4 regions of the Virgibacillus dakarensis genome follow, and region 2 is predicted to be linked to each of the others. Evidence: riboswitches for the same ligand, from Rfam matches in the RefSeq annotation. Region 2 holds a riboswitch; each other region holds the start of a gene.

Region 1 (4,001 bases), 540 kb from region 2:
TGTTCAGGTTTATACAATGGCCCTGCCTGAACAATTTGCTCACTTGCTTTAGTGAATTTCCTGAAGTTATCATGAAATTTTAGCGCAAGCGCTTTTGCTGCATCATCATAGGCTGATTTATCAGTCCATGTATTTCGTGGTATGAGCACCTCGTCGGGAACACCGGGTACGTGCATTGGAATTTCCAAGCCAAAGATGTCTTCTTTGACTGTCTCAACAGTATTTAATTCACCTTCTAATGCGGAATGAACCATTGCTCTCGTGTAGGAAAGTTTTATACGATTGCCTACACCATATGAACCACCCGTCCAGCCTGTATTCACCAGGAACACATTGGAATTGAACTGGTCGATTTTCTCCCCCAGCATTTCGGCGTAGGTTGACGGTGCTAAAGGCAAAAACGGTGAGCCAAAGCATGCTGAGAACGTTGCCTGTGGTTCGGTTACACCACGCTCTGTACCTGCCAGCTTACTCGTGTATCCACTTAAAAAATGATACATCGCCTGCTCTTTCGTTAGTTTGCTGATTGGTGGCAGTGTGCCTGATGCATCAGCAGTTAAAAAGATAATGGTATTTGGATGGCCAGCGACACTAGGTGTAACGATGTTATCGATATTTTCCAGCGGATATGCTGCCCGGGTATTTTCAGTTAATATCGTGTCGTCATAGTCCGGCAGCCGTGATTCTTCATCAATGATGACATTTTCCAGGACGGAGCCAAACCGGATTGCATTAAAAATTTGTGGTTCCTTTTCATAGGAAAGGTTGATACATTTCGCATAACAGCCGCCTTCAATATTAAAGACGCCATTTGGGCTCCAGCCGTGTTCGTCATCGCCAATTAGCCGGCGATATGGATCAGCAGACAGTGTCGTTTTACCTGTCCCGGACAGGCCAAAGAATAACGCGACGTCACCTTCCTGACCAACGTTTGCCGAGCAATGCATGGATAAAATATCCTTTTGCGGCAGCAAATAATTCATAACCGAGAAAATCGATTTTTTGATTTCTCCGGCATATTCCGTTCCGCCGATTAAGATGATCCGGCGCTTGAAGGAAACGAGAATGAACGTTTCCGAGTTTGTTCCATCGACTGCTGGATCTGCTTTATATGTTGGTGCAGAGACCACTGTAAATTCGGCTTTATGTGTTTTAAGCTCTTCATCTGACGGTGTAATAAATAATTGTCTGGCGAACAAGTTGTGCCATGCATATTCGTTAATAACCTGAATCGGCAGGCGATGCTTTTTATCTGCTCCGGCAAACCCCTTAAAAGAATATAATTCGTTCTTATCTTTCAAAAAGGCCACAACTTTTTCGTATAGCCGGTCAAATTTATCTTCATCAATTGCCTGGTTCACAAGACCCCAGTCGATAAATTGTTCACAAATGTCATCCTTTACGATAAACTTATCTTTAGGTGAACGTCCAGTATATTTTCCGGTAGTTGCCTGGATAGCACCGGTTGCCGTTAATATCCCTTCATTTCTGGCCAATATTTTTTCTACAAGACATGGTACCGATAAGTTGTGCTGGATGTTCCCTTGTGCTAAAAGTTCATCTGCCAATGTTGATCGTTCCATCGATTTCATATATGATACCTTCCTTTTTGATGGATTTTTATCGTCCTATATACGTTTTACTGCGAATCTGGTTATTAGTATAACACATTTATTTAATTAGTCCATACTAATTTAATGTTTTATTTAAAATGTTATGCAATGGCTGTGAAAAGTTGACAGAAGGGAGGGATTTCGGGTAGGATATAGTCTGAACGGACTCTCTTATTCAGAGCTGGTGGAGGGACAGGCCCGATGAAGCCCGGCAACCATCACAATAGTGAAAAGGTGCTAATCTGATGCAAGGATATTTCCTTGAACAATAAGAGCGAAAGGCCACAACTCCTTTCCTCATGCATGCAGGAAAGGCTTTTTTGTTTTTAAAGGAATATTTACTGAAATATATAGAGTTCCGTACCACGATTTAAAGGGAGAGATTTGGCCTATGGCTGCAAATCGTCGTTTATTTACATCTGAATCGGTAACAGAGGGCCATCCAGATAAAATTTGTGACCAGATTTCAGATGCGATTTTGGATGAAATTTTAACGAAAGACCCGAATGCCCGTGTTGCCTGTGAGACTACAGTGACTACAGGATTAGTATTGGTTTCAGGAGAGATTTCTACTAGTACCTATGTAGATATTCCCGCCATTGTTAGACAAACCATTAAAGATATTGGCTATACAAGGGCAAAATTCGGATTTGATGCAGAAACATGTGCCGTGCTTACGGCAATTGATGAACAATCACCGGACATTGCTGGTGGGGTAGATACTGCATTGGAAGCACGTCAAGGAAAAATGTCAGATGAAGAGATTGCTGCAATCGGTGCAGGGGATCAGGGCTTAATGTTTGGCTTTGCTTGTGATGAAACGGAGGAATTAATGCCATTGCCGATAGCGTTAGCACATAAATTGGCAAAACGATTGGCAGATGTCCGGAAAGATAAAACACTTGCATACCTAAGACCTGATGGGAAAACCCAGGTAACAGTCGAATATGATGAACAGGATAACCCGGTAAAGGTGGATACGGTTGTTATTTCTACGCAGCATCATCAGGATATCTCAACCGAACAGATTGAAAAAGATTTGATTGAGCATGTTATTCGTCCAATTGTACCTGTGAATTTATTAGATGAAACAACCAAGTATTTTATCAACCCGACCGGCCGCTTTGTTATTGGTGGGCCACAAGGGGATGCCGGATTAACGGGTCGGAAAATTATTGTCGACACGTATGGCGGCTATGCCCGGCATGGCGGAGGCGCATTCAGCGGAAAAGATGCAACAAAGGTAGATCGTTCAGCAGCATATGCCGCTCGTTACGTGGCGAAAAATATTGTAGCTGCAGGACTTGCTAAAACGTGTGAAGTACAGCTTGCCTATGCGATCGGTGTTGCTGAACCGGTATCGATAGCGATTAACACATTTGATACCGGAATTGTCAGCGAAGAAAAGCTGGTGGCAGCGGTCCGGGAATTGTTCGATTTGCGTCCGGCAGGCATCATCCGCATGCTTGATTTGCAACGACCAATTTTCAAAAATACCGCCGCATACGGACATTTTGGCAGAACCGACATCTTATTTCCGTGGGAGAGAACGGATAAGGTTGAAGAATTGAAGGCATTAGTGAAGAAATAATTTCAAATTGAAAATAGATCACGTCTTCTGATTAAAGGGAGGACGTGATTTTTAATAATTTTTGATATTATTTGAGGGCTCTTTCCATATCGAAATAAACAATCATTTATGGTATACTCGGGAAAGGTACTATTACGAATCTTGAGAGTGAGGCTAGAGCATGTGTGGATTTATTGGGATGATCCGCAATCATCCGAGTATGCCTAATGAAGAGACAATACATGTATTTGAACAGCAAAACAATATTATCACCCACAGAGGGCCGGATGATGAAGGTTATTTTCACGATGAATATGTATCATTTGGGTTTAGACGTTTAAGTATTATTGATATAGAAAGCGGCCAACAGCCATTGAGCTATGATGATGAAAAAATATGGCTTATTTTTAATGGTGAAATTTATAATTATGTAGAACTGCGTGAGGATTTAATAAAAGAAGGGTATTCCTTTGCAACAGAGTCAGATACTGAAGTAATTGCCGCATTATTTGCTAAACATAAAGAACAGGCGTTTACTTATTTGCGAGGTATGTTTTCTATTTTGGTATGGGATAAGGAAAACGAAACATTATATGGTGCGCGTGACCCGTTTGGTATTAAGCCATTGTTTTACCGGGAAACAGAAGAGGGTACTATTTTTGCCTCGGAGAAAAAAAGTATTTCGTTAATGATGGAAAAAGAAGAAGTAAGTGATGAAGCATTACAGCACTATTTAAGCTTCCAATTTGTACCGGAGCCATTAACGATGACGACGGGGATTAAAAAGGTGGAGCCCGGCCATTATTTCGTGAAAAAGC
Region 2 (4,001 bases):
TCACACTGTATCCGCCATATGTATTCGCTTTACTGCGATTTTCTACTAAAATCGGATTCACCATTTCCCGCAAATCACCCAGGGTCAAATGACGATTTGCATCTTTTTCTCGCTTTTCAACAAGCTTATAAATCGCTCTACTGTCTAAATCCTCTACTAAATCAAGCGTAACCATTCTTATAGCACCTGTTTCATATTGGAGAAAAAGCATACAATCCGCAGCATGAACATATTCCAGAAATGAATAATTAGGAGCTAGTTTGATGGCAGCAAGAGCTGTGGAGCTCCTTTCGACCTTTGGAATTTCCAGAAAATCGGTCACACTTGATTTTGTTATGTTTGCTTCATAATATTTCATTGTTTCTTTTTGTACTCTTTCATTTGCTAATTTTACATATGAAAAAAGAGAATGATCGGCTGTTGCCTTATTTAGTTCTTCCTTTACAGCATGCGATGCAATATAGCCTGGTACACCATCAAGCCCGGTAGCACCATCAACCGCAGCATAAATCCCTGCTTTTTCATTCATTACACAAGCGTCTTCGTTTATTTCTCTACCGCCCTTTTTGTAAACATTGCTTACCTTCAAGGTAAAACAGCTCCTTAACGTACATTTTTGTATTGAAAATTTCTTTGTTACCAACATAACATATTTGAAAAAACAATACCCCTAACCAAAAGAATGGCGAACAGTTTCTCGCCGCTCGCCAATTCACTATAATATATTTATCTTTTTTGTCGTACAATTTGTAATACCCTTTGACAAGAAAATTACCAAACCTCTTCCGCAATTTCAAGTACATGCCGAATTTTCTTCCATTGGTCTTCTTCACTAATGTCGTTGCCTTCCTCGGTTGAGGCAAAGCCACATTGCGGGCTTAGACATAGCTGGTCTAATGGCAAGTATTCACTTGCTTCTCCAATACGTTTTTTGATTTTTTCTTTACCCTCCAGTTCACCCGATTTAGTTGTGATGAGACCGAGCACAACGGACAAATCCTCCCTGTTCACATATTGGAGCGGTTCAAATCCTCCAGAACGTTCATCATCAAATTCCAAAAATAAGCCATCCACGTTCAGCCCGCCAAAAATGGTCTCGGATGCTGGATCATAAGCTCCTTCTGCAAAATAATGCGAACGATAATTCCCCCGGCAAATATGCATGGTAACCAATAAATCAGCTGGCCGTCCTTCAAGTGAATCATTAATCGCTTGGGCCGCGATTTTCTGCATATCTTCCGGTGTATAACCTTGCTCGCGAATGGCTGCTCGTCCTTTTTCCGATAAATAGGATGACCACGATGTATCATCAAGCTGCAGGTATCGGCACCCTAGATCATAAAATCCTTGAATAGCTTTTTTATAGGCATTCGTCAGGTCTGGGAGCAATGCTTCCAGATTTCCATAGACATTTGGATCAATGCTACCACGAAGCAACAGCATATTCGGACTCGGAATCGTCATCTTAGCCACATAATCAGATCCTACATGCGCTTGCAAAAATCGGAAATGATTAAGCATTGGGTGGTCATCATGAAAATCTACTTTACCTGTAACACGAATGGAACGATTTCTTGCTTCAATACCAACAAATTGCAAACCGCTGTCCGGATCGTAACCTTCCACACCAGTCAGTCCTTCCAAAAAATCAAAATGCCACCACGAACGGCGAAACTCCCCATCCGTAATTGATTTCAAGCCTGCTTCCTTTTGCTTTTCAATCAGCTTGATGATTTCCTCATCCTCAACACTGCGCAATTGTTCCCCGGTAATTTCCCCAGCGGCAAATTGGCTTCGTGCATGTTTTAATCGCTCTGGTCGCAGAAAACTTCCTACATGATCACCTCGAAATGGTGCTTTCTTTTCGATTTTTGTTGTTGTCATCCCAATCAGCTCCTAAAAAATGTAATAAAAAAATTCCTCCGATATGAAGGAACTATGGATAAATATAGTCATCTTCTTATCTTCCAAGCTTTCAAGCACTTGTTAGAATTAGCACCTTGCCCACGATTAGACAGGTTGCTGAGGCGTCTTTGGGCTAATCCCTCGACCTCTCTGGATAAGAACTGCTTGTATAAAAATGTTGAATCCATCATACCAGTTTGACGGGAAATTGCAACTGTTTTGTATTTTGAACTTTTTGGAAATATCTGTCCTACCATTGAACAAAGATAGTTTCGTGTTCACATTATTGCAAGATTACTTGAACCCTTAATGTCATGCATGGCTACCGCTTTTTTTTTTCGAATGTACACTTTGATAGATGGGAGGAAAGAATAAGGAATGGATTAATTACCTTACCCTATTCACACACGTCCCCATTCAATTTCTTAACATAACCGGTACGAGCGCCATCGCACCTCTAACCCCCTGTTCGTCGTTAAGCTCGGGTGCGACAATAAACGTATCGGCATTTTCAATCGTCAAATAACCATTCATCATTTCCAGGAACTTTCTCCGAATAAGCGGGTACAGCTGTTGCTGTTTCATGACTCCACCACCCAAAATAATTCGCTCGGGCGCTAGAATCAGGAAATAATTCATGATCGCTTGTGCCAGATAATAGGCTTCTAGTTCCCAGACATGGGAATCCGCAGCTAATTGATGCCCCTTTTTTCCATAACGCTTTTCAATTGCTGGACCTGAGGCAAGGCCTTCCAAACAATTTCCATGATACGGACAACCTCCTGGAAATGCATCATTTTCATGCTGCTGGATAAGCACGTGTCCCATTTCCGGGTGGCTTTTTCCAACATATGTATTCCCGTCTTGAACGTAGCCCGCTCCGATTCCCGTCCCGACGGTAATATACATACAGCTGTTTACATCTCGCCCTGCACCATATTTGTACTCCGCAAGTGCTGCAGCATTCACATCTGTGTCGATATATACCGGTACCTTTAAATCCTTTTTCAATTTTCCAAGCACATCATATTGTATCCATTTTGTTTTCGGCGTATTTAAAATCGTCCCGTATGTATCACTTTTTTTATCTAAATCAACTGGACCAAAACAGCCAATTCCAATTGCTTCTACTTTGTATTCACGAAAAAAATTGTTAACGTCCTTAAACGTTTCCTCAGGGTCTTTAGTTGGGAAGCTAGTTTTTGCAATGATATCTCCTGATTCATCGCCAACAGCACAAACGAATTTCGTTCCGCCAGCTTCTATTGCGCCTATGAGCATGGTTTTATCCCCCTTTTTACATCTTTGTTTTTTACGAATTAGCGATACTACTTTATTTTATAGTCCATTACCCTTCCAAAAACGCTGATAATTCCTTTACATCTGGAAACGAAATTTGGGTACCTTTTTTCGTTACACTCAATGCTGCAAAAGCTTGGGCCCGCTGGATCGCTTGCGCTACATTTCCATTTCGCACAAAAGAATGGGCAAAACAGCCAATGAATGCGTCTCCAGCTCCTGTCGTGTCAACTGCTTTTACTTGATATGCATCAAAGCGACGTATGTCATTACTAGTAACCCAAAGTACACCACGACGACCTAACGTGACAATGACATTTTTCACCCCGTTTTCGAGTAAAAAAAAGGCAGCATTTCGAGCCTCTTCATCTGTTTCTACCGCCATTCCTGTTATCATTTCTAATTCTGTTTCATTCGGTACAACAAAATCACACATGGAAATATACTTGAAATCCAGCTCTTTCGTTGCCGGGGCAGGGTTAAAAATAATGGGAATATGATGCCGATTACCAAATTCAATTGCATGGTAAATAGTGGGTAATGGAATTTCCAGCTGCAGAACTAGTAAACGACATTTTTTTAGTTTTTCGGCTGCTTGATCGACATCCTCAGGTGAGAGATACTGATTCGCTCCTTTTATAATTAGTATACGATTTTCGGAATTAGCATCGACAAAGATTGGTGCTGCACCACTTGCGACTCCAGGGACTTTCTGTACAAATTCCGTATCAATTTCATATTTTTTCAAGTTTTTAATCGTATTGTCAGCAAATATATCATCACCCACTTTGGTAAGC
Region 3 (4,001 bases), 860 kb from region 2:
TTAGCGATAGGGGAGCCTTATTAAAACCGCCATTCAACCGCCAACAAGAGAGGTTGGCAAGCCCTGTAAAGCCCCGTTCCTCAAAAGCGTCATCGTCTCGTCATTCTTGCAACGCATGGACGTGTTAATATCGATGCTGGCTATTAACGTGGTACTATTGTTCTCATTTGGTGATCTTTGACTACGTACTTTAACAGATTGAGAGGGAAACAATATGAACCAAACGGATAAGAAACTTGGAATTATCTATACTGCTTTTGCCTATTTGCTCTGGGGATTCCTGCCAATTTACTGGAAGCTGGTCGACAATGTTCCTGCTGGCGTCATTCTTGCCCATCGAATTGTTTGGTCATTTGTTTTTATGATTGCGGTCATTCTCTCTGTTCGCAAATGGCCCGGATTTATTCAGGAATGTAAAGCAATTTTTAAGAATAAAAAGAAATTGTTCGGTATCACGACTGCATCGATCGTGATTAGTATCAATTGGCTTACCTATATTTGGGCTGTCAACAATGGCCATGTAATTCAGGCAAGTCTGGGGTATTATATTAATCCGCTAATCAGTATTTTGCTGGGAATTATTATCTTAAAAGAACGATTAACACGAAGACAGCTATTGTCATTTCTCGTTGCAGCCATCGGGGTCATTAATCTTGCTGTCAGCTATGGAGTATTCCCATGGATCTCCTTATTGCTGGCGATTAGCTTCGGACTGTATGGGTTATTGAAAAAAACTGTTGATATCGGTGCAATGTTCGGTTTGGCAATTGAAACGATGATCGTAACCCCGATTGCCCTTATTTATTTGATCGCGATACCGAATCATGTGTTAACGATGGATAGTCTTTTCACCAGTACTTCGCTCCTGTTGATTGGTGCCGGAGTTGCAACAGCTGTTCCGCTATTGTTATTTGCAAGCGGCGCAAAACAAATTCCGTTATCAATGGTTGGCTTTCTGCAATACATTGCCCCAACCATTATGCTGCTATTGGGTGTGTTTCTTTATCATGAAACATTTTCACGTGCCCATCTCGTATCGTTTTCGCTAATTTGGATTGCACTAATTATTTATATGAGCTCTGCACAGCGGCGCCCGTTAAAACGCGTGGAGAAACGAATGTCTAGTTGAGGAAGGTCAGCGGATCGTTCTTGGCAGTGGATGGACGGAGCATCGCGCACCGGCTGATGTTTCTGCTCTCCGGTTGATGTTCCGGCCCTCCCGCTGATGTTTCCGCTCTCAGGCCGATGTTTCTGCCCTCCCGCTGATGTTTCCCGCCCTCCCGCTGATATTTCTGCTCTCCGGTTGATGTTTCTGCTCTCCCGCTGATGTTCCTGCCCTCCGGTTGATGCTTCCGCCCTCCCGCTGATATTTCCACGCTTCCGCTGATATTTCCGCTCTCCGGTTGATGTTCCTATCCTCCCGCTGATATTTCCGCTCTCCCGCTGATATTTTCGCTCTCCCGCTGATATTTCTGCTTTCCGGTTGATGTTTCTCCCCCAAGCCCTGCATTCTTGCAATCCGGTACCCTAAAAAAATAATTTTAAAAAACAGTTGACTTATAGCCAAAGTCAGGTATATAATTCTTGTTAAATTAAATTTTCCAAACTTTAATCTCTTATCAAGAGTGGTGGAGGGAATAGGCCCTGTGAAGCCCGGCAACCATCAGACTGGACATCAGATCTGAAAGGTGCTACATCCTACAGGTCAATTACGATCTGGAAGATAAGAGGAGGAACGTTGATGATACGCCCTCTTCTTAGGAAGGGGGCTTTTTATTTTCCCCTCTCTCTATCCTTATTTGACCGAAGCTTTCGACTATTAAAAGAGACGTTCAAAAAGTCACCAGTTGAAGCGGCGACTTTTTGAACACAAATTAAAAAGGAGGAGTTTTTCATGACAAATTTTCATTTTCACGATCAGGAAACCCTATTACTTCACGGAGGACAGGAACCAGACCCAACAACCGGGTCTCGGGCAGTACCAATTTACCAAACTACTTCCTATGTGTTCCGCGACACGGAGCATGCGCAAAACTTATTCGCCCTGCAAGAGCCAGGCAACATTTATACACGAATCGGCAATCCTACAGTCGCTGTTCTTGAGGAGCGTTTAGCACAGCTGGAGGACGGGGTTGCTGCTGTTGCCACATCATCCGGTATGTCGGCTATCACACTAGCCATACTTAACCTGGCAGGTGCAGGGGATGAGATTATTGCCGACAGCAACCTGTACGGCGGAACATACAACCTGTTTGCCATTACACTGCCACGGTATGGGATAAATGTCAAATTCGTTGACGGAACAAACCTCGAGGCGATTCGAGCTGCCATCACTCCGAAAACGAAAGCAATATATGGTGAAATTATTACAAACCCAAGTCTTAATGTTCTCGATGTCGAAGGGATTGCAGCAATCGCCCACGGCAACAACATTCCATTAATTGTCGATAATACATTTGCAACACCATACAGTGCCAAACCATTAACGTGGGGAGCAGACATTGTCATCCATTCTGCCACGAAATGGATTGGTGGGCATGGCAACTCAATTGGTGGAATTGTGGTTGATGGCGGACGGTTTAACTGGGATAATGAAAAATTCCCTGGCTTTGCCGAACCAGATGAAAGCTATCATGGGATACGCTATGCCGATATTGGCTCAGCCGCTTTTGCCACAAAGTTACGCGTACAGCTTTTGCGCGATATCGGAGCATGCCTGAGCCCGCAAAATGCCTTTCTGCTTCTGCAAGGACTGGAAACGTTGCATTTGCGGGTGGAACGTCACAATCAAAATGCAGAAGAGGTTGCCGCATATTTAAAAAATCACCCAGCTGTAGAATGGATTAATTATCCGGGATTAACGAATCATCCAGCACACGTTTTAGCAACCAAGTATTTACAAAACGGTTTTGGCTCCATTATTACATTTGGTATAAAGGGCGGCCGTGAAGCGGGAAGAAAATTAATCGACAATATTTCGATATGGTCACATGTTGCCAATGTTGGTGATGCAAAATCGCTGATTATCCATCCGGCATCCACCACACACCAGCAATTAAGCCCGGAAGATTTACAAAAAAGTGGTGTATCAGAAGAACTGGTTCGCCTGTCAATTGGAATTGAGCGTGTTCATGATATTTTAGTTGACCTGGACCAAGCTATTGCCAAGTCAACCAATTCTAAAGCCTCATTCCAAACAACAAACGAGGACGCTGTCAAATGGCTGCTTTCTTCGCCATTTGACCGGACAGGTGGGAATGTAAGACAAAAGGCAATCGCTGTCATCAGCAAGGAAAATGACTCAGGGCTGCAAACGGATAAATTAAAACGACTCGGATATCAAATTGTAACGGTAAATGACGAGGAGCAGCTGAATGATCTGCCATTTACGATTGATGCCGTTTGGCTGGAAGAAGGATCTGTACCTGCAAGCTTCATCGAGCAGTTTATCAATAAGCAAGGCAAAATTTTATGGATTGAAAAGCCTAATGTTACGGATCAAACATTGGAACATGCCGAGGCAGCAGGTATTAAGGTTATTACAGGAGTAAAACCTTATGACGAATTTGCCCGCCTCCGCAGTAAAAAACCGGAACAAACGACTGTTCAAGTTTAAGGGTGATAAAGCACAAGGGAGGTATTCCGATTATGAAGACACTGTCCGTAGCAATACTTGGTTTTGGAACGGTTGGAAGCGGGGTTTATGAAACGATCCAGAGACATCAAAACCGCTTGCAAAAAATAACCGGTTTTCCGATTTCTGTATCAGCTATTTTGGTAGAACACCCGGAAAAGCATCAAAATAAAGCCGGTGATGCGATAATTACGGCGGATATCGATAAGATTGCATCAAATCCGGCCATTGATGTTGTTTTTGAAGCAATTGTCGGGCGGGAACCAGCTTTTACCTACCTGAAACACTGCATAGAAAAAGGAAAACATATCATTACGGCGAATAAAGAAATGTTCGCTTTTCATGGAAAAGAATTAACAGAACTTGC
Region 4 (4,001 bases), on a different contig from region 2:
TGAAGAAAGAGAGTTCCGAAACCTTGGAACCGGATTCTATGCAGGTGACCTGCTAATTTTGGCAAAAACCTCTGTAAAAAACTATGCAACAGCAATCACCGAAACGGCAACACCAATGTTACGGGAAACATTAATTAAACATTTGCAAAAAGCGATTGAAGCCCATGCAAACGTATTTTCCTATATGTATGACAAAGGCCTTTATCCCGCATATAATCTAGAAAAATTGTTAAAAAATGATTTAAAAAATGCCAATATGGCGTTACAAATGCATTATAAATAGTTTAGTTATGTCCATGTTCATTCAATTTAGGAGGTCGGGGGCAGTTAAGTTCGTGGTTGCAAGCATATAACTGTCTTCCCCCTGCTTAGTTAAAGAAATTGCATTGTGACAAAACAACTTTAAAGTAGAAATTGATCCTAATGTACGTGACAAAGAGATAATTAGTGCTGTACTTAACTCCTTGAAAACTAAGGGGGAGTTACAGCCCCTTAATGCGTGACTCCCCTCTAAAATAATTATAGAGGGGACTTTAATTCTATATCATGATTTATACCATGTTAATTTTAAAAATAAATCCGCTTCCTTTGATTTGTCCGTCTCATTTTTGGCGCCGTATAACCATGCTCGAAGATCCGACCCTTGCTCATTTTACAATAGGCAAGTAATGAATCGAGAATACCATCATACTGGTTAACAGCATGTTGAAACACGGTTGCTGCAACACGTGCATCCTCCAATGCATGGTGATGGTCAAATGCTATCCCATGATGGGCCGCAACCGTGTTTAATTTATGATTGCTTAAATCCGGCCACACGCGTCTTGAAATATTCGCTGTACAAAGATAATCCAGCTCCGGATAGGCTAAATGGAAATAATCCAGTGTGTTACGGATGACACTCATATCAAAGCTGGCATTATGAGCGATTACCAGATTATCGGCAAGGTATTTATGTAACGTCGGCCACAGTTCCGCAAATGTTGGCGCACTTGCAATATCACTTGGTGTGATACCATGAATAGCGATATTAAATGAACTGAATTCCATTAACGGATTGATTAGGGTGTAATACTCATCAATAATTTCATGTTCATTTGCCACTACAATACCAACCGCGCACGGACTGTGACGTTTGGCATTTGCTGTCTCAAAGTCAATAGATGTGAACTGCACAATTTCGCCTCCTTATTAATCATTGGTATATGATCGGCCGCTTCATACGTTACATGTACCGGCCGATTTCTCATTCTTCCCGGTAAACCACTCTCGTTCCACATATTATATCATGAAGTGCTTTCTTTTCCTTATTCCAGCCTGCCATCATGAATCCAATCAACAACGGAATTGCAGAAATAACATAGGCAAATGCTCTGCCAATCGATTTCAATAAACTGATCTGTGTCATATCTCTATAGTTCAACACTTGAATCTGACATATCAGTTTTCCCAGTGAACCTTTGAATTTACTACCGGTAAAAATGATAACAAAAATAACAACATAAATAAGATTCGCGATGTCCTCTGATCTTGAGGTTTCCTCCAATCTATTGTTAAAAAACTCCTGATCGTTAAGCAGAAGCGCAATTAAAAATGCCATTAGCATCGTGATGACACCATCAATGAAATTAGCAAAAAACCTGATCCAGAATCCTGCTGGCTTGTAATCTTCCACGTTCAACACCTTCCATTGTCAGTAGTACCTTTCATTAAAAATCCAATGGGTATCATATTATTATTATTATAACAGTCTTGAATTGGCTAACGAAATGATAGCTTCTTTGGAGAATAAGCTTTTTTACTTTACCAATCCATAATTTTTTCTTGACTTTTTAAAATAGGGATTGTAATGTATTGATTAATATTAAAAAATTCCATATGCAAGATTCTTATCCAGAGAGGTGGAGGGACTGGCCCTTTGAAGCCTCGGCAACAGACTATAAAGGATGTTCAAAAAGTTACCAAAGAAAAAGCGAACACCCACTTATACAAGTACTGTGCCAATTCCAGAAGCATTATGCTTGAAGATAAGAAGAGTGGTCAAATCAAATCGTGAAGCCTCTTCTTATTTTCAAAGGAGAGGCTTTTTTACGTTTTAATTAGGTTCCCTTAATTTTTTCCAGGAGATGATGACATGACAGAGAGTAGTATTGAAACCAGATTAGTGCAATTAGGTAACAACAGTGACGAAACGACAGGCGCCGTCAACCCACCGATTTATTTATCAACGGCCTATAAGCACCATGGGCTTGGCAAATCAACCGGATACGATTACAGTCGGACCAAAAACCCTACCCGCTTTCTTTTAGAAGAAGGGATTGCAAACTTGGAATCTGGTGAAAGAGGTTACGCCTGCAGCTCCGGTATGGCAGCAATACAATTAGTACTTTCCTTGTTCCGTTCCGGTGATGAGCTAATAGCTGTTGCGGATATTTATGGCGGTACCTATCGTTTGCTTGAGCACTATGCCGATACCTACCAAATCCAAACAACATATAGTAATTTTACAGAGATCCCGGAGACAGAACAGCTTATTACAAATAAGACAAAGGCAATATTTATCGAAACGCCTACAAATCCCTTAATGCAAGAGATCGACATTAATCTGGTTGCGGAACTTGCCCGCAAGCACGATCTTTTACTCATTGTCGATAATACATTTTTAACGCCTTATCTACAACGTCCATTAGAACTAGGAGCTGACATTGTGATTCATAGTGCCACCAAATATATTGGCGGGCACAACGATGTGTTGGCTGGGTTAGTTGTTGCAAAGGGAAAAGAACTTTGTGATAACTTGGCTACTTTTCATAATGCATCGGGTGCTGTACTTTCCCCTTTTGATTCGTGGCTGCTAATAAGAGGGTTAAAGACCCTTTCCTTAAGAATGGAAAAACATCAGGAAAATGCCAGAAACCTTGCCACATTTTTAGATGATGAACCTAACGTAACTGATGTGTTATACCCCGGAAAAGGCGGAATGCTTTCCTTCCGTCTCAAAAAAAGTGAATGGGTTGATCTATTTCTACAGCGGTTAAAACTCATTACTTTTGCGGAAAGTTTAGGCGGAGTAGAGAGTTTTATAACATACCCGGCGACACAGACACATGCTGATATCCCAATCGAAGAACGAACAAAGCGCGGAATTGATGATCGCCTGTTACGTTTTTCCGTCGGGATTGAGCAAGTGAATGACCTAAAAAAGGATTTGCAGCAGGCACTTACTAAATTAGCAGAGGTGGAATGAAGTTATATATTCTGGAGGATCGTTTTAAGAAAAGCGCAAGCGCCCGTTTAGCAACGTACAAACTGGAGCACTCCGCAATGAGATAAAGGAAACATGCCCCTGCAAAAGGGGTATGCCGACGTTGGCCGCAAAGGCCGTTTTTAGTCGGCCTTCCTTCTCCCCGAACCGATGTTGACTTATCGTAATGAAGGAGTGTGAAGTTTGCTAGTTGCTGGGCGCTGGAGCTGGACATGGCCTACTCTAACGTAAGCAGAATAAAGCCTGAATTTTCATACTTTTATTTACTTTTAAACATAAGAAACAGCCTGCATTGGAGGCTGTTTCTTTTATTATTTATTAATAAAGCTTTTGTCAACGAAACCGGTAAAATCAGGTTTTTCTTTAAGAAATTGCAGATCATAGGAGGAATCTCCGAATGCCTGGATTGCCTCCTGGTCGATGTCATACACGAAATCTGTTCGCGCCCACGCACTTTCCATTACATCATGATCCAGTTTTTGACCTGTTATTTCATCAATACTTTTAATTGTGATATCAATCGCTTCTTCTGGATTTTCATTAATGAACTCAACTGATTCCTTATGCGCATCAATCAGGTTCTGGATAAGTTCCGGATCGTTTTTAATCATGTCGGAGCTGGTAACGAACACTGCTGCAGGTAATGTCTTGCCAAATGAGATTTCATCTGAATCAACGACAACGTTCGCACCCACCTCGGCTTCTAAAACAGATGCCCATGGTTCCGGGGCAGTGG

Evidence for each region. A riboswitch is a leader RNA that binds a small molecule or an ion and turns the genes downstream of it on or off. The one in region 2 is predicted to bind S-adenosylmethionine.
Region 1: another riboswitch for S-adenosylmethionine. It lies ahead of metK (methionine adenosyltransferase); the one in region 2 lies ahead of CZ382_RS19055 (5-methyltetrahydropteroyltriglutamate--homocysteine S-methyltransferase).
Region 3: another riboswitch for S-adenosylmethionine. It lies ahead of CZ382_RS15280 (PLP-dependent aspartate aminotransferase family protein); the one in region 2 lies ahead of CZ382_RS19055 (5-methyltetrahydropteroyltriglutamate--homocysteine S-methyltransferase).
Region 4: another riboswitch for S-adenosylmethionine. It lies ahead of CZ382_RS01940 (methionine biosynthesis PLP-dependent protein); the one in region 2 lies ahead of CZ382_RS19055 (5-methyltetrahydropteroyltriglutamate--homocysteine S-methyltransferase).

What each region holds. Positions count from the first base shown of each region.
Region 1 is NZ_LT732554.1:2,515,052-2,519,052, forward strand. Features, by position in the region: gene pckA (phosphoenolpyruvate carboxykinase (ATP)) at 1-1,592, opposite strand, end outside; SAM riboswitch class I at 1,782-1,888, shown strand; gene metK (methionine adenosyltransferase) at 2,005-3,204, shown strand; gene asnB (asparagine synthase (glutamine-hydrolyzing)) at 3,365-4,001, shown strand, end outside.
Region 2 is NZ_LT732554.1:1,978,512-1,982,512, reverse strand. Features, by position in the region: gene CZ382_RS19060 (hypothetical protein) at 1-589, opposite strand, end outside; gene CZ382_RS19055 (5-methyltetrahydropteroyltriglutamate--homocysteine S-methyltransferase) at 772-1,884, opposite strand; SAM riboswitch class I at 1,958-2,066, opposite strand; gene CZ382_RS19050 (ROK family protein) at 2,323-3,186, opposite strand; gene rbsK (ribokinase) at 3,254-4,001, opposite strand, start outside.
Region 3 is NZ_LT732554.1:1,122,622-1,126,622, reverse strand. Features, by position in the region: gene rarD (EamA family transporter RarD) at 215-1,129, shown strand; gene CZ382_RS15285 (hypothetical protein) at 1,238-1,501, opposite strand; SAM riboswitch class I at 1,614-1,730, shown strand; gene CZ382_RS15280 (PLP-dependent aspartate aminotransferase family protein) at 1,895-3,616, shown strand; gene CZ382_RS15275 (homoserine dehydrogenase) at 3,649-4,001, shown strand, end outside.
Region 4 is NZ_LT732553.1:374,758-378,758, reverse strand. Features, by position in the region: gene CZ382_RS01955 (spore coat protein) at 1-283, shown strand, start outside; gene CZ382_RS01950 (3'-5' exonuclease) at 568-1,176, opposite strand; gene CZ382_RS01945 (RDD family protein) at 1,247-1,675, opposite strand; SAM riboswitch class I at 1,887-2,034, shown strand; gene CZ382_RS01940 (methionine biosynthesis PLP-dependent protein) at 2,135-3,247, shown strand; gene CZ382_RS01935 (aliphatic sulfonate ABC transporter substrate-binding protein) at 3,577-4,001, opposite strand, start outside.